3 regions of the Oceanobacillus sp. FSL W7-1304 genome follow, and region 2 is predicted to be linked to each of the others. Evidence: predicted binding sites of a transcription regulator. Region 2 holds the regulator's gene; each other region holds the start of a gene.

Region 1 (4,267 bases), 2.0 Mb from region 2:
GCAGCGGAGCGGGCAGCCTTGCATAAAAATTATATAGCGCAAACCTGGACCATCGACGGTTCCACATGTTTCGATAGAATGAATTCGACCTTTCACTTGAAAAACCTCCCCATTAAAATTGTTGACGTAATAGGGTGCTCCCCTTAAACAGGGAAGCGAGAACCTATATCATCTAACTATTGCATGCTTTTTTCCTTACAAGTGGTTTGCTTACATCCCTTTATGGAATGTTCGATTAATAACATCTAATTGTTGTTCTCTCGTTAATTTAATAAAGTTTACCGCATATCCAGATACACGGATGGTTAGCTGTGGATATTGTTCTGGATGCTCCATTGCATCGAGCAATGTTTCGCGATCAAACACATTGACGTTTAAATGATGTCCACCTTTTATCGTATATCCGTCTAGCATTCCTGCTAGATTTTGAATTCGTGTACTTTCTTCTCTCCCTAATGCTTTTGGTACAATGGAAAAGGTGTTGCTTATTCCGTCTAATGCGTATTCGTAAGGCAATTTTGCGACAGAGCTGAGGGATGCAAGTGCTCCTTTTTCGTCACGTCCATGCAATGGGTTCGCTCCAGGAGCAAAGGGCTCTCCAGCTTTTCGTCCATCTGGTGTATTTCCAGTTTTCTTCCCATAAACGACATTGGAAGTAATTGTTAATACAGAAAGTGTTGGTACAGAATTTCTGTATGTTTGATGCTTTTTGATTTTATTCATGAAGGCTGTGACAAGTTCAACTGCAATAGCGTCAACTCGGTCATCATTGTTTCCGTATTTCGGGAAATCTCCTTCTATTTTGTAGTCGATGGCATAGCCAGCTTCATTGCGGATTACTTTTACCTTTGTGTGCTTAATGGCACTTAGTGAATCAGCTGCAACTGATAATCCTGCAATCCCAGTTGCCATTGTCCGGAGAATGTCTCTATCATGTAATGCCATTTCAATTCGTTCATAGCTATATTTGTCATGCATGTAGTGAATCACATTTAGTGTATTAATATATAATCCGGCAAGCCATTCTAGCATTTGGTCATATTTTTCCATTACTTCCTCATAGTGTAGATATTCGGAAGTAATTGGTTCATAGTTCGGTCCTACTTGAGTGAAGGATTGTTCATCTACCCCGCCATTAATTGCATATAGCAATGCTTTGGCTAAGTTAGCTCGTGCACCGAAGAACTGCATTTGCTTGCCAATTTCCATTGCAGAAACACAGCATGCAATTCCATAATCATCTCCAAATTGTTTCCTCATGAGGTCATCATTTTCATATTGAATTGAACTTGTTTTAATGGACATAGATGCACAGTATTCCTTAAAAGGGCGTGGTAATTGATCAGACCATAAAACCGTTAAGTTTGGTTCGGGTGCAGGCCCAAGATTGTCTAATGTGTGTAAAAATCGGAACGAATTCTTTGTCACAAGCGGTGTACCATCTATAGCAATACCACCAATTGATTCTGTAACCCAAGTTGGATCTCCACTAAATAATTCATTGTAATCTGGAGTTCTTGCAAATTTTACAAGTCGTAGTTTCATTACAAAATGATCGACAAGCTCTTGTGCTGTTTCTTCTGTAATGACACCATTTTGAATGTCACGCTCAATATAAATATCTAAGAAGGTAGAAACCCTGCCAAGACTCATAGCTGCGCCGTTTTGCTCCTTGATAGCTGCTAAATAACCAAAATATAACCATTGGAACGCTTCGATTGCATTTGTAGCAGGATTGGAAATATCATATCCATAATCTGAACCGAGCTGTTTTAATTCTTGTAAGGCACGAATTTGTTCAGAAAGCTCTTCGCGGTCACGAATGATTTTCTCGGACATCACACCATTAACTCCCGTTGCTGCAAGTTCTTTTTGTTTATCTGCGATTAGCCTGTCAACACCATATAAAGCAACTCTTCGGTAATCGCCAATGATCCGTCCGCGTCCATAAGCATCAGGAAGACCTGTAATAATTCCAGCTTTTCTTGCTGCTCGCATTTCAGGTGTGTATGCATCAAAAACACCTTGGTTATGTGTCTTCCGATAATTGTTGAAGACATGCTTTACTTCTTCATCTAACTCATATCCGTATGCATGTAGAGCATCTTCTGCCATTCTAATACCACCAAATGGTTGAAGAGAGCGCTTAAAAGGTTGGTCTGTTTGGACACCAACAATTTTTTCAATACCTTTATTTAAATAGCCTGCTCCATGTGACGTAATGGTTGATACAATTGATGTGTCCATATCCAATACGCCACCATTTTCTCGTTCTTGCTTTGTTAAATCCATCACTTGTTCCCATAAAATTGTCGTGTTCCTTGTCGATCCTGCTAAAAAGCTTTCATCACCAGTATAGACAGTAATGTTTTGCATAATAAAGTCGCGAACATTAATTTCCTCTTGCCATTTTCCACTTTTAAAATCCATTTTGTTTTGAGCAGTTACAACCATAATAACCCTCCTAAAAAAGATATTGTGAAACATTGAGCATTCTTTATATATTTATCATATCACATATTTTTAGATGAAGTTATTTAAAATGTTAAAGAAGTGTGTCAGAATTGTAACTATATCGTGTCGATGAAGAAGGAATGAAATATTTAAAAATATGTTTCATTCACGTATAATGGTATAAATGATTTGAACGTCATATTTAAGGAAATCATAAATGGATGAGTGCCCTAATGAGAAGAGAGTAAGTATATTTGGTCATTCATAGAAGTGATGAGTGCCCGAATGAGAAGAGAATAAGTTTATTTGGTCGTTCATAGAAGTGATGAGTGCCCGAATGAGAAGAGAGTAGGTTTATTTGGTCGTTCATAGAAGTGATGAGAGCCCGAATGGGAAGAGAGTAGGCTCCTTTGATTGGTCAAAGATGAGTTACCAATCAAAGGAATGATAAGTTCATTCTGTAAGTTATGTAGGCTATGAGCTTCTTGGCGCAGTGAGTTATTTGATTATCTAAAGCGAATGGGGTTCCAGCATTAAGAGAGCATCAACATTTGGGGCCTATTTACTGGATTCACGGGCTTACTCGAAAGCTCATCACTGGATAGGCTGGCAACATACTAAAAATAGATAAAGGTTTGTGACAAATGAAAACACATTGGAATTTATTTATTGCTTTTTTTCGTGTTGGTATACTCGGATTTGGGGGAGGACCTGCTTCGATACCGCTTATTCAAAAGGAAGTAGTTGATCACTATAAATGGATGGATAACGAGGAATTTGGTGATATTCTTGCTTTAGCAAACACATTACCGGGTCCAATTGCAACAAAGCTACCTGGTTATATTGGTTATCGGGTTGCCCGTATACTAGGAATGATAAATGCCGTTCTTGCTACGATTGTACCTACGATTTTATTAATGATTGTTTTACTCACTACACTTTCACAAGTTAAAGAATTTGATTGGGTGCAAGGAATGACGGCAGCAGTCGTTCCAGTAGTGGGGATGATGATGGCTGTCTTGACATGGCAATTTGCCCAAAAAGCTGCTATTGGCTTGGGATGGGTAAAGACATGTATATTTCTTGCTATTTTCTTTATCACTTTACAAATTCTTCAGGTGCATCCAGGAATTTTGATTGCTGTTCTACTCATCCTGGCGCTGTCTCTGCCAGTCCACAAGAAGCAAAAAAAGAATAAAGAAGGTGAAGATGTATGATCTATATTGATATTTTTGTCGCCTTTTTTATTCCGGGTATTCTGGGCTATGGGGGAGGACCTGCTTCCATTCCCCTTATTGAAAATGAAGTGGTATTACGATATGGTTGGATGTCAGTGCAGGAATTTAGTGAGATTTTAGCGCTTGGAAACTCTTTACCAGGTCCAATTGCAACGAAGATGGCAGGGTACATAGGCTATGAAGTAGGAGGGGTTATTGGGTCGATTGTAGGCGTATTTGCTACTGTGGCTCCATCTCTAATTTTATTAATATTCCTTGGTGGACTGTTGTTAAAATATAAGGACTCTCCTAAAGTAAAGCGGTTAACGCTTTTTGTTCAGCCGGTCATTGCTATATTGCTCGGTGTTATGGCATGGAGGTTTTTCAGTGAATCTTATATAGGAATTGGAATTTGGCAGACGGTACTACTGGTTGGCGTTAGTTTTCTATTAATCGAGCGTTTTAAAATACACCCTGCATTTGTAATTGCCGGAGCTCTTATTTACGGTGGCTTTCTTTTATAAATAGATCTAGCCCTTATCGCCTCCATAAGCCTCAACTTATGAAAAAAAGCAAAACCCCTTGATTGTTGGGTT
Region 2 (4,267 bases):
GCGTTCATTTACTTCATAATGGCAATGATTTTTATTTACGTTGCCGTCCAAAGCAAAGGGCAAACAATCTGGAATCCCACCACGCTCATTTTTGCTGCTGTAGCAACGCTTGCCTTTGGAGTTGCAGTTCGATTGCTTAATAAGTATTTTCGATTGAAAAAGAAGAAGCATTAAATAGATACTATATAGATCTTCTTAATAAAAAAGAAGGCTGTTTCTAGATTAATACTGAAACAGCCTTCTTTTATTTTTATTGGATAGACTTCAACTTATCTATCCATTCATCTTTATCTTCGATTGATTTTTCAAACGTTGTGTAGCGAACAACATACAAATCATTGTCTTTCGCAAATACCCTTGCTACTTCTTCCTGATCGAGCTGAATATCATCTTCTGTTAATGAAAAATCAAAAAATCCTTCTTCCGCAGAATTAAATTCAAGCTCACCTGTAGTCATTTCTGTTAAATTCATTTCCATCATTTCGATAAAGCCTTCAGCACCTAACAATTCATCACCATCTGGATAATAATGAATCGTAAACAGCTCTGTGAAATTCGTTTGATCCTCATCAACTAAAAGAAATTCAGCGGTTGCTTCACCGTCTCCTTCCTCATAGTTCTCAAGCTCCCACTTTCCTTCATCAAACGGAATTTCTAAGCTCGTAATTGTGTCAATGTAAACACCTTCTGCCGCTGCATCAGCAGCAGTCTCTTCGATAACATCCCCATTCTCATCAAGAGGAATTATTTCGCTTGGTTCTTCAGAACTATAAATTTTCCATGCACCATCATCTGGTCGCAAGACATGAACCCCGTGTGTTTCATTATTCATAAAATCAGGACCATCGACTTTCATTGTCGTCTGTTTATAAGAGATTGTTGCTTCTTCTTCTGATTTTTCCTCCACAACTAAATCAAATAATTCCATATCTAATGTATACACAGATAATTGATCGATTGTCGTACGTGTTGAGTCATATAAAGGAGATTCACTATGTATGGTTTCCATGTAAGCATCCAAGTCATTTTCTGTTAATGCTTCTAAGTTTGCTTCAAGTACTGCAAATAATGCCTCATCTTCTGGAACTACATTTTCTTCTGCTTCTTCAGACCCATTTTCCTCGTTTGCTTCCGCATCATTTGTTTCTTCAGTTGCTTCAGCATCGTTAGTCCCTTCACTCTCATTGTCACTTTCATTTGAACATGCAACAATGAACAAACTAATAAATAAAACAAACATAATACCTAAAACCTTTTTCACGTTCACGAATAAATTCCTCCTCTTTCTCAATATATTCCCAATACAGATTAACGTAATAATCAGTAAATGGATAGATGTCTTAAGAACCAATAATTTTCAGAAAAATATTAGTTCCATTTATCTAGTTAATATTTATCAGCTTATTTCCAGTGGTTGTTTAAAACAGAGATTTTATGGAATTGATGCAAATAAATTATGGTATTTACCAATATAAGGACATCCAAATCCAACCATAAAAAAACAAGGCTTTTGACCTAAAATCAATAGCCTTGTAATTAAACAAAAATTCACAATGAGTAATATCTACTCTGGATTATCTAACGAATAATGCTTTAGGAAATAAACAAGGGCCTGCAATTCAACAGCAAGATCAATATGGTGGACCCGAATATGCTTCGGTACACTAATCCTTGCAGGAGTAAAGTTAAGAATCCCTGAAATCCCTTTTTCTACAAGCTTATCGGCGATCACTTGTGCTTCAACAGCTGGCACAGTTAGGATAGCGACTTTAATGTCTTCTAACTTTTCCTCTAAATCACGAATATCATAAACGGGTACCCCGCCAATATCCGTGCCAACCTTTTCTGTATCTGCATCAAATGCCGTAGTAATCCGGATATTATTGTTCTTCATAAAGTTATAATGAAGGAAGGCTGTGCCTAAGTTCCCAACTCCGATTAATGCAACCTCTGTAACCTCATGCTGATCCAACGTACTTCGGAAAAATCCTAATAAATACTCTACATTATAGCCGTATCCCTTTTTTCCCAATGCGCCAAAATAAGAAAAGTCTCTTCGAATTGTTGCAGAATCCACTTTTACTGCATCACTCAGCTCCTTTGAGGAAACTCGCTTCTTCCCTTGCTGATTTAAATTGTTAAGAAAACGATAATATAAAGGCAGCCGCTTGGCAGTAGCTTGTGGAATTTTATTCTGTTCCATCAATCTTCCTCTTTTCAATCCAATAGTTGTATATGATAAGTTCTTTCCTTCTATTTTAACAGAAAACGTCAAATAAGTCGTGATATTTTTCACAATTCAGTTGCCTCGTTAAATAACTATAAGATACACTGTACATGATGGGGTGAAAAAGATGATATTAATGCAACTAAACGGAATTTCCAAATCCTTCGGTGCTGAAGAGATTTTATCAAATATTAAAATTGAAATTAAAGATAAAGACCGTATAGCTATTGTCGGCAGAAACGGTGCAGGTAAGTCAACATTACTTAAAATTATGGCACAAGAATTATCGTATGATGAAGGGGAATTTTTTCAACCGAAGGATCTTACATTCGGTTATTTATCCCAGCATATGACGTTAGAATCAGGGAAAACCATTTGGGATGAAATGCTAGAGGTATTTTCCCATTTAAAATCATTGGAAAAGCAACTTCGAGCATTAGAGAAAGAGATGGAGAAAGCCAGCGAATTATCTGGAGAAGAATATGACAAAGTCCTTAAAGAATATGACAAACTTCAACTAGCATATCAGACTGATGGGGGCTATACGTATGAATCTGATATTAGAGCTGTACTTAGTGGGTTAAATTTTGAGTCCTTTGATTATGATACTCCAATCGCAGAACTTAGTGGTGGACAAAAAACACGACTTGCCCTGGGTAAATTGCTGCTTCAAAAACCACAGCTGCTTATTCTTGATGAACCGACCAACCATCTTGATATTGATACATTGTCATGGTTGGAAAACTATCTCGTTAGTTATCCAGGCGCCATTGTCATCGTTTCACACGATCGGTACTTTCTTGATAAAACAGTTTCCATTGTATATGAAATTTCACGGCATAAAACGCGAAAATACCATGGTTCGTACAGCAAGTATTTGGAGCAAAAAGCACTAAATTATGAACAGGAATTAAAGGAATTTGAAAAGCAGCAAACTGAAATTAAAAAAATGGAAGACTTTATCCAGCGGAATATTGTACGTGCTTCGACTACAAAACGAGCACAAAGCAGGCGGAAGCAGCTTGAAAAAATGGAGCGTCTTGATCGGCCACTAGGTGATGAGTCATCCGCTTCCTTCTCCTTTCAAATTAATCGCAGAAGTGGAAATGATGTATTAAAAGTTGAAGAGCTTAGCTTACGTTATGAAAAAGAAGTGGACCCTATTTTTTCCAACATACGACTGGATATAAATCGCGGTGACCGTATCGCACTTGTTGGTCCGAATGGTGTAGGGAAAACTACATTACTTAAGGCCATCTTAGGTAGACTGCAGACAGAAAAAGGAAACATCCAGCTTGGTACAAATGTACAAATTGGCTACTATGATCAAGAACAGGCTGATCTTAATTCTACTAAGACGATTCTTCAAGAATTATGGGATGATTACCCCACCATAAATGAAAAAGATATCCGCACGGTTTTAGGAAACTTTCTTTTTTCTGGAGATGATGTATTAAAGCAGGTCCATACATTAAGTGGTGGAGAAAAAGCAAGACTAGCCCTTGCTAAGCTTAAAATGCAGCAAGCAAATTTCCTTATTATGGATGAGCCTACAAACCATTTGGACATCGATAGTAAAGAAGTGCTGGAAGCAGCTTTGATTGATTTTCCTGGAACCATCCTTTTCGTATCACATGACCGCTATTTTATTAATAAAATAGCTGATCAGGTTGCTGAAATGGAACGAGATGGAATTACGATCTATCTTGGGGACTATGATTATTATTTGGAGAAGAAAGAAGAAGAGGCAGAAATCGAAAGGCTAAAACAGGAAAAGGAAACAACATCCAACTCTGAAACAAAAAAGCTAAGCTATAAGGAAGGCAAGCAGCTGCAAAGTGAAAAAAGGAAAGTCCAGCGTCGTATCTCAGAACTTGAAGAAATGATTGAACATCAGGAACTAGATATTGCACAGATTGAAGAAGAAATGACAAAACCGGAAGTTTATCAAGATCATGAAAAGTCATTGGAGCTTACAGAAACAGTGAATAAGTTGAAATACGAAATTGAACAACTTATAGAAGAATGGACTGCCCTTCA
Region 3 (4,267 bases), 440 kb from region 2:
CTCTGTCATGGTTGCATAAGCATTCCGGTAACGTTCTCGATTTGAAAAATCATCCCGCGTTAATAGTAGCTGTGCCGCCGTTATTCCATAGACACTGAATTTTTCCATATAAGTTTGAATCAATAAGCTTTGCCCAACAGCAGCAGCAGCCTGCTTTCCTTTTAAGGTGACGGGTCTTGATGAATAACCAAGCCTTCTAAAGCCAGCTGCAACAGCACCTGAAGATACAAGAATAACTTCATGGTTTGCTTCTCGAAGCGCAGCCAGCGCGTGAATATGATCATTTAGTTTTTGCTGATCGATTTCACCCTTATCATTTGTTAGGGAGCTACTGCCAATTTTGACTACGATTCGTTGCTTACGCATTTCGATTACCTCCATTAAACGTATTTCCTTATGTACACAAAAAAGCCCAATCGCCCTATATTATAAGGACGAAAGAGCTCTCTTCCGCGGTACCACCATTACTTGAATGTATGCACATTCCACTTCATCCATAACGCTGGAAATGCGCCCATGTATTGGCATGGGACTCTAAAGGTAGGTTCTGCAGGTTGTCTATGACGGAATCTTTCAGCTTCTAAATTCCGCTCTCTTTCATAGCAAGTACCGCATACTAGTCCTTTATTAACGTTCAATATATTGATTTCTATTATGGCGAGAAAAAATCCCGTTGTCAATAGGTAAAATATTCAGTTCTTTTTATTGGTAATTTTTAATTTGATGAAGGTTATTATGAAAGTAAAGGACGTGTTGCTCGATAATACTAAAAAAAGACAGCTAGAAGATTCTACTGGATGAATAAAAAATTAAGCCCACTTTTAAAGAATTGGCTTATCGTAGCTCGATAAGCCAATTCCATATATAATGTATTATTCTGCTAAAGCGATTTTTATATGGGCTAAGTGGTGCTCTTCGTGCCAAGCTAATTTTGCAACTTTTGTTGCAACCGTGATTTTACCGTTTTTTTGGTGAGTAAACGCCAGATTTAATTGCTCTTCAGTTAAATTATTCCCTAAAGATACGATGCGTTCATTTATGCCTTCTAGCATTTTAATGGAACTTTCTATAGGAAGTTTTGTATCCGGTTGAATAGCCCACTTGTCTTGATCAAAATTTGGTACTGTGGGATTTTCATCTGTTAAAGCAAGCTTCAAACGTTGATACATATTCAACTGGGAATCTGCAATATGATGAACAAGCTGACGAACTGTCCAGCTGCCATCACGATATTGTCTGCTGAGTTCCTCATTACTTAATGAGTCAACAGCTTTCCTTAAACGGATCGTGTAAGTTTCAATTTCTTTTAGGCATTCATGTGTATTTTCTAATGTTACTTTTTCAGGAACCTGTAATTTCCCTATTGGATATTTGACATCCATTTTTAATCCCCTTTCCTTTATTCGTTATTTTTAATTTGATTAGATCATCCTCTTTTTATTTTAACATATCTATCTAATTCCTCTAGTAAACGCTTTCCATAGAAATGGTCCTCTTTTTCAAGAAATACCTTTCCAATTAAATATAGATTAACAACGATTTTTTTGGGGAAAATACATATTGGTTGTCATTTTCTCGATTTATTATAAGATTGTTAAAGAGTTCACAATTAATTCATTTCCCGTTTGAAATATTGTCATATCTAATATCCAATTAGGTACGTCAACACGTTAGAATGAACTTAGATGTGCCTTTACATATCTAAGTAGAGCCTAATCTTAGGTGGTTTATTTGTGAAATTAAGGAGGAGGATCTGCGTTGTTATTTGATGATCCGGTATTTGCCAGTAGATTATTAACCCTTTTAACCCTTTCGTTTCACATTATCTATGCAACCATCGGTGTAGGGGTGCCCCTCATGATCATGATTGCACAATGGGTTGGAATCAAGAAGAACGATATGCACTATATGCTGATGGCTAGACGATGGGCAAAAGGGTTTGTCGTGACGGTTGCCGTAGGTGTCGTGACAGGAACTGCAATTGGTTTACAATTATCACTATTGTGGCCTAACTTTATGGAGCTTGCTGGTAATATCATCGCATTGCCATTATTTATGGAAGTTTTTGCTTTCTTCTTTGAAGCAATATTCTTAGGGATTTATTTGTATACATGGGATCGTTTTGATAACCCTCGTAAACACTTACTATTATTGATCCCGGTTGCACTTGGAGGTGGTATGTCTGCTGTCTTCATTACGATTGTCAACGCCTTTATGAATGCCCCAGCAGGTTTTGACATTATGAATGGACAACTTGTAAATGCAAATCCGATTGCAGCAATGTTTACTGCAGCAATGCCGACGAAAGTGTCCCACGTACTTGCTACTGCTTATATGACCGTTGCATTTATGCTGGCAGCCATTGCTGCATTCAGATTGCTTAAAGGTTCGAAACATGAATACCACAAAAAAGCTTTGTTTATGACGATGAAAATCGGACTTATCTTTTCCATTGCAACTGTGTTAATTGGAGACCTGTCTGGAAAGTACTTGGCAGAATATCAGCCTGAGAAACTAGCTGCAGCTGAATGGCATTTTGAAACTGAGGAAGCTGCACCACTCATTCTTTATGGAATGCTTGATGAAAATCAGGAAGTGAATTACGCGCTGCAAATTCCATTTGGATTAAGTATTCTTGCGCATGGTTATCCAAATGCAGAAGTAATTGGATTAGATCAATTTCCAGCAGAAGAACAGCCACCGTTAATTATCCATTATTATTTTGATTTAATGGTTACAATCGGTATGTTCATGCTGGCTCTCTCATTCGTCTATTGGGTTGGAGCAAAACGAGGCTGGTCTTTCGTTAAGACAGCATGGTACCGATCACTTATTGTCCTTGGTGGGCCATTGTCATTCTTAGGAATTGAAGCTGGCTGGTGGATGGCGGAAGTTGGTCGTCAACCTTGGATACTCAGAGGAATCATGACGGTTGATCAAGCAGCAACATCAAGTGATTATGTTGGCCATATGTTTATCCTTTTCGTAGGATTATATTTCGTTTTAGGTGTTGGTACGGTTGTCGTGCTAAGACGAATGTTTAAAAACGATCCGATTGAAAAGGCGCTCGCCAAACAGCAAGGTGGTGATTCTGAATGAGTTTAGAAGTTCTAGGAATTTCCGTACTCTGGTTATTTTTATTTGGATATGTCATTGTCGGCTCGATCGACTATGGTGCAGGGTTTTTTAACGCCCAAAGCATTATAACTGGTAAGCAACATATTTTATCTAAAATTATTCAGCGTTATCTATCTCCTGTCTGGGAAGTAACGAATGTATTTTTTGTTTTCTTTTTCGTTGGGATTGTTGGGTTCTTTCCACAATCGGCATATTACTTCGGAACAATTTTACTGATTCCAGGAAGTATTGCGCTAGTTTTGCTGGCAATCCGAGGCTCTTATTATGCGTTTGAATCGTATGGAGCACGAGGTCATAAAGGATATGCCTTTATGTATGGAGCTTCCGGACTGTTAATTCCAGCTTCATTGTCGATTGTCTTAACCATCTCTGAGGGTGGGTTCGTATCCATCGTGAACGATAACCCAGTGCTTGATTACGCAGCTCTATTTACTAGCCCATTAACCTGGTCTATTGTGGCATTAAGCATTGTTGCTGTTTTATATATATCCGCTGTCTTCCTTACGTGGTACGCATATAAAACTGGTGATACAAAAGCAACTGATTTGATGCGGAAATACGCACTTGGGTGGGCTTTACCATTGATTATTACTGCTAGTGGCATTGTTTATGAATTAAGCTCTCACAATGAAGCCCACTTTGAACGGATTATGGATTTGTGGTGGATGTTTGCACTTTCCTTTATATTATGGTTTGCAACAGTATGGCTCATCTGGAAAAGAAGAAACTACGGTATGGCATTCTGGCTGCTTGTCGGTCAATTTGCAATGGCATTTTTCGCGTATGGAGTTTCCCATTATCCGTACTTGCTTTACCCGCATCTTACCATTTATGAAGGGTTCACTAATACGGCGATGGCAATTTCATTAGTATTCGTGTTTATTCTTGGCCTAGCCTTATTGCTTCCCTCCTTGTATTTGTTATTACGGCTATTTCTGTTCGATAAAAATTATGTACAAGGAATCAAGAATAAGAAGGAGTGAGCTAAATGTTTCATGATTTTCTAATCTTTGTCGCTCCCATTCTCATTATTCTAATTGCGATTGCGGTTGCATTTTGGGGAGCCGGTAAGGATAAACCTGTAACAAAAGAAGCTGACGAGGACTAATCTTCTCTGTCAGCTTCTTTT

What was found. Region 2 encodes Rex, which represses fermentation and respiration genes when NADH is low (regulators of the CRP and FNR family bind a similar motif). Its sites were predicted from a motif close to TTGTGAAATATTTCACAA; they were not measured.
Region 1: the regulator Rex is predicted to act here: its motif matches at 2,477-2,494, upstream of pflB (formate C-acetyltransferase).
Region 3: the regulator Rex is predicted to act here: its motif matches at 1,592-1,609, upstream of NYE61_RS07430 (cytochrome ubiquinol oxidase subunit I).

The regions. Positions count from the first base shown of each region.
Region 1 is NZ_CP150211.1:4,111,120-4,115,386, forward strand. It holds gene pflA (pyruvate formate-lyase-activating protein) at 1-96, opposite strand, end outside; gene pflB (formate C-acetyltransferase) at 211-2,454, opposite strand; gene NYE61_RS20190 (chromate transporter) at 3,099-3,671, shown strand; gene NYE61_RS20195 (chromate transporter) at 3,668-4,195, shown strand.
Region 2 is NZ_CP150211.1:1,935,820-1,940,086, forward strand. It holds gene NYE61_RS09750 (YdiK family protein) at 1-174, shown strand, start outside; gene NYE61_RS09755 (hypothetical protein) at 251-1,267, opposite strand; gene NYE61_RS09760 (redox-sensing transcriptional repressor Rex) at 1,565-2,203, opposite strand; gene NYE61_RS09765 (ABC-F family ATP-binding cassette domain-containing protein) at 2,355-4,267, shown strand, end outside.
Region 3 is NZ_CP150211.1:1,495,787-1,500,053, forward strand. It holds gene proB (glutamate 5-kinase) at 1-366, opposite strand, end outside; gene NYE61_RS07425 (YfiT family bacillithiol transferase) at 873-1,382, opposite strand; gene NYE61_RS07430 (cytochrome ubiquinol oxidase subunit I) at 1,759-3,099, shown strand; gene NYE61_RS07435 (cytochrome d ubiquinol oxidase subunit II) at 3,096-4,121, shown strand.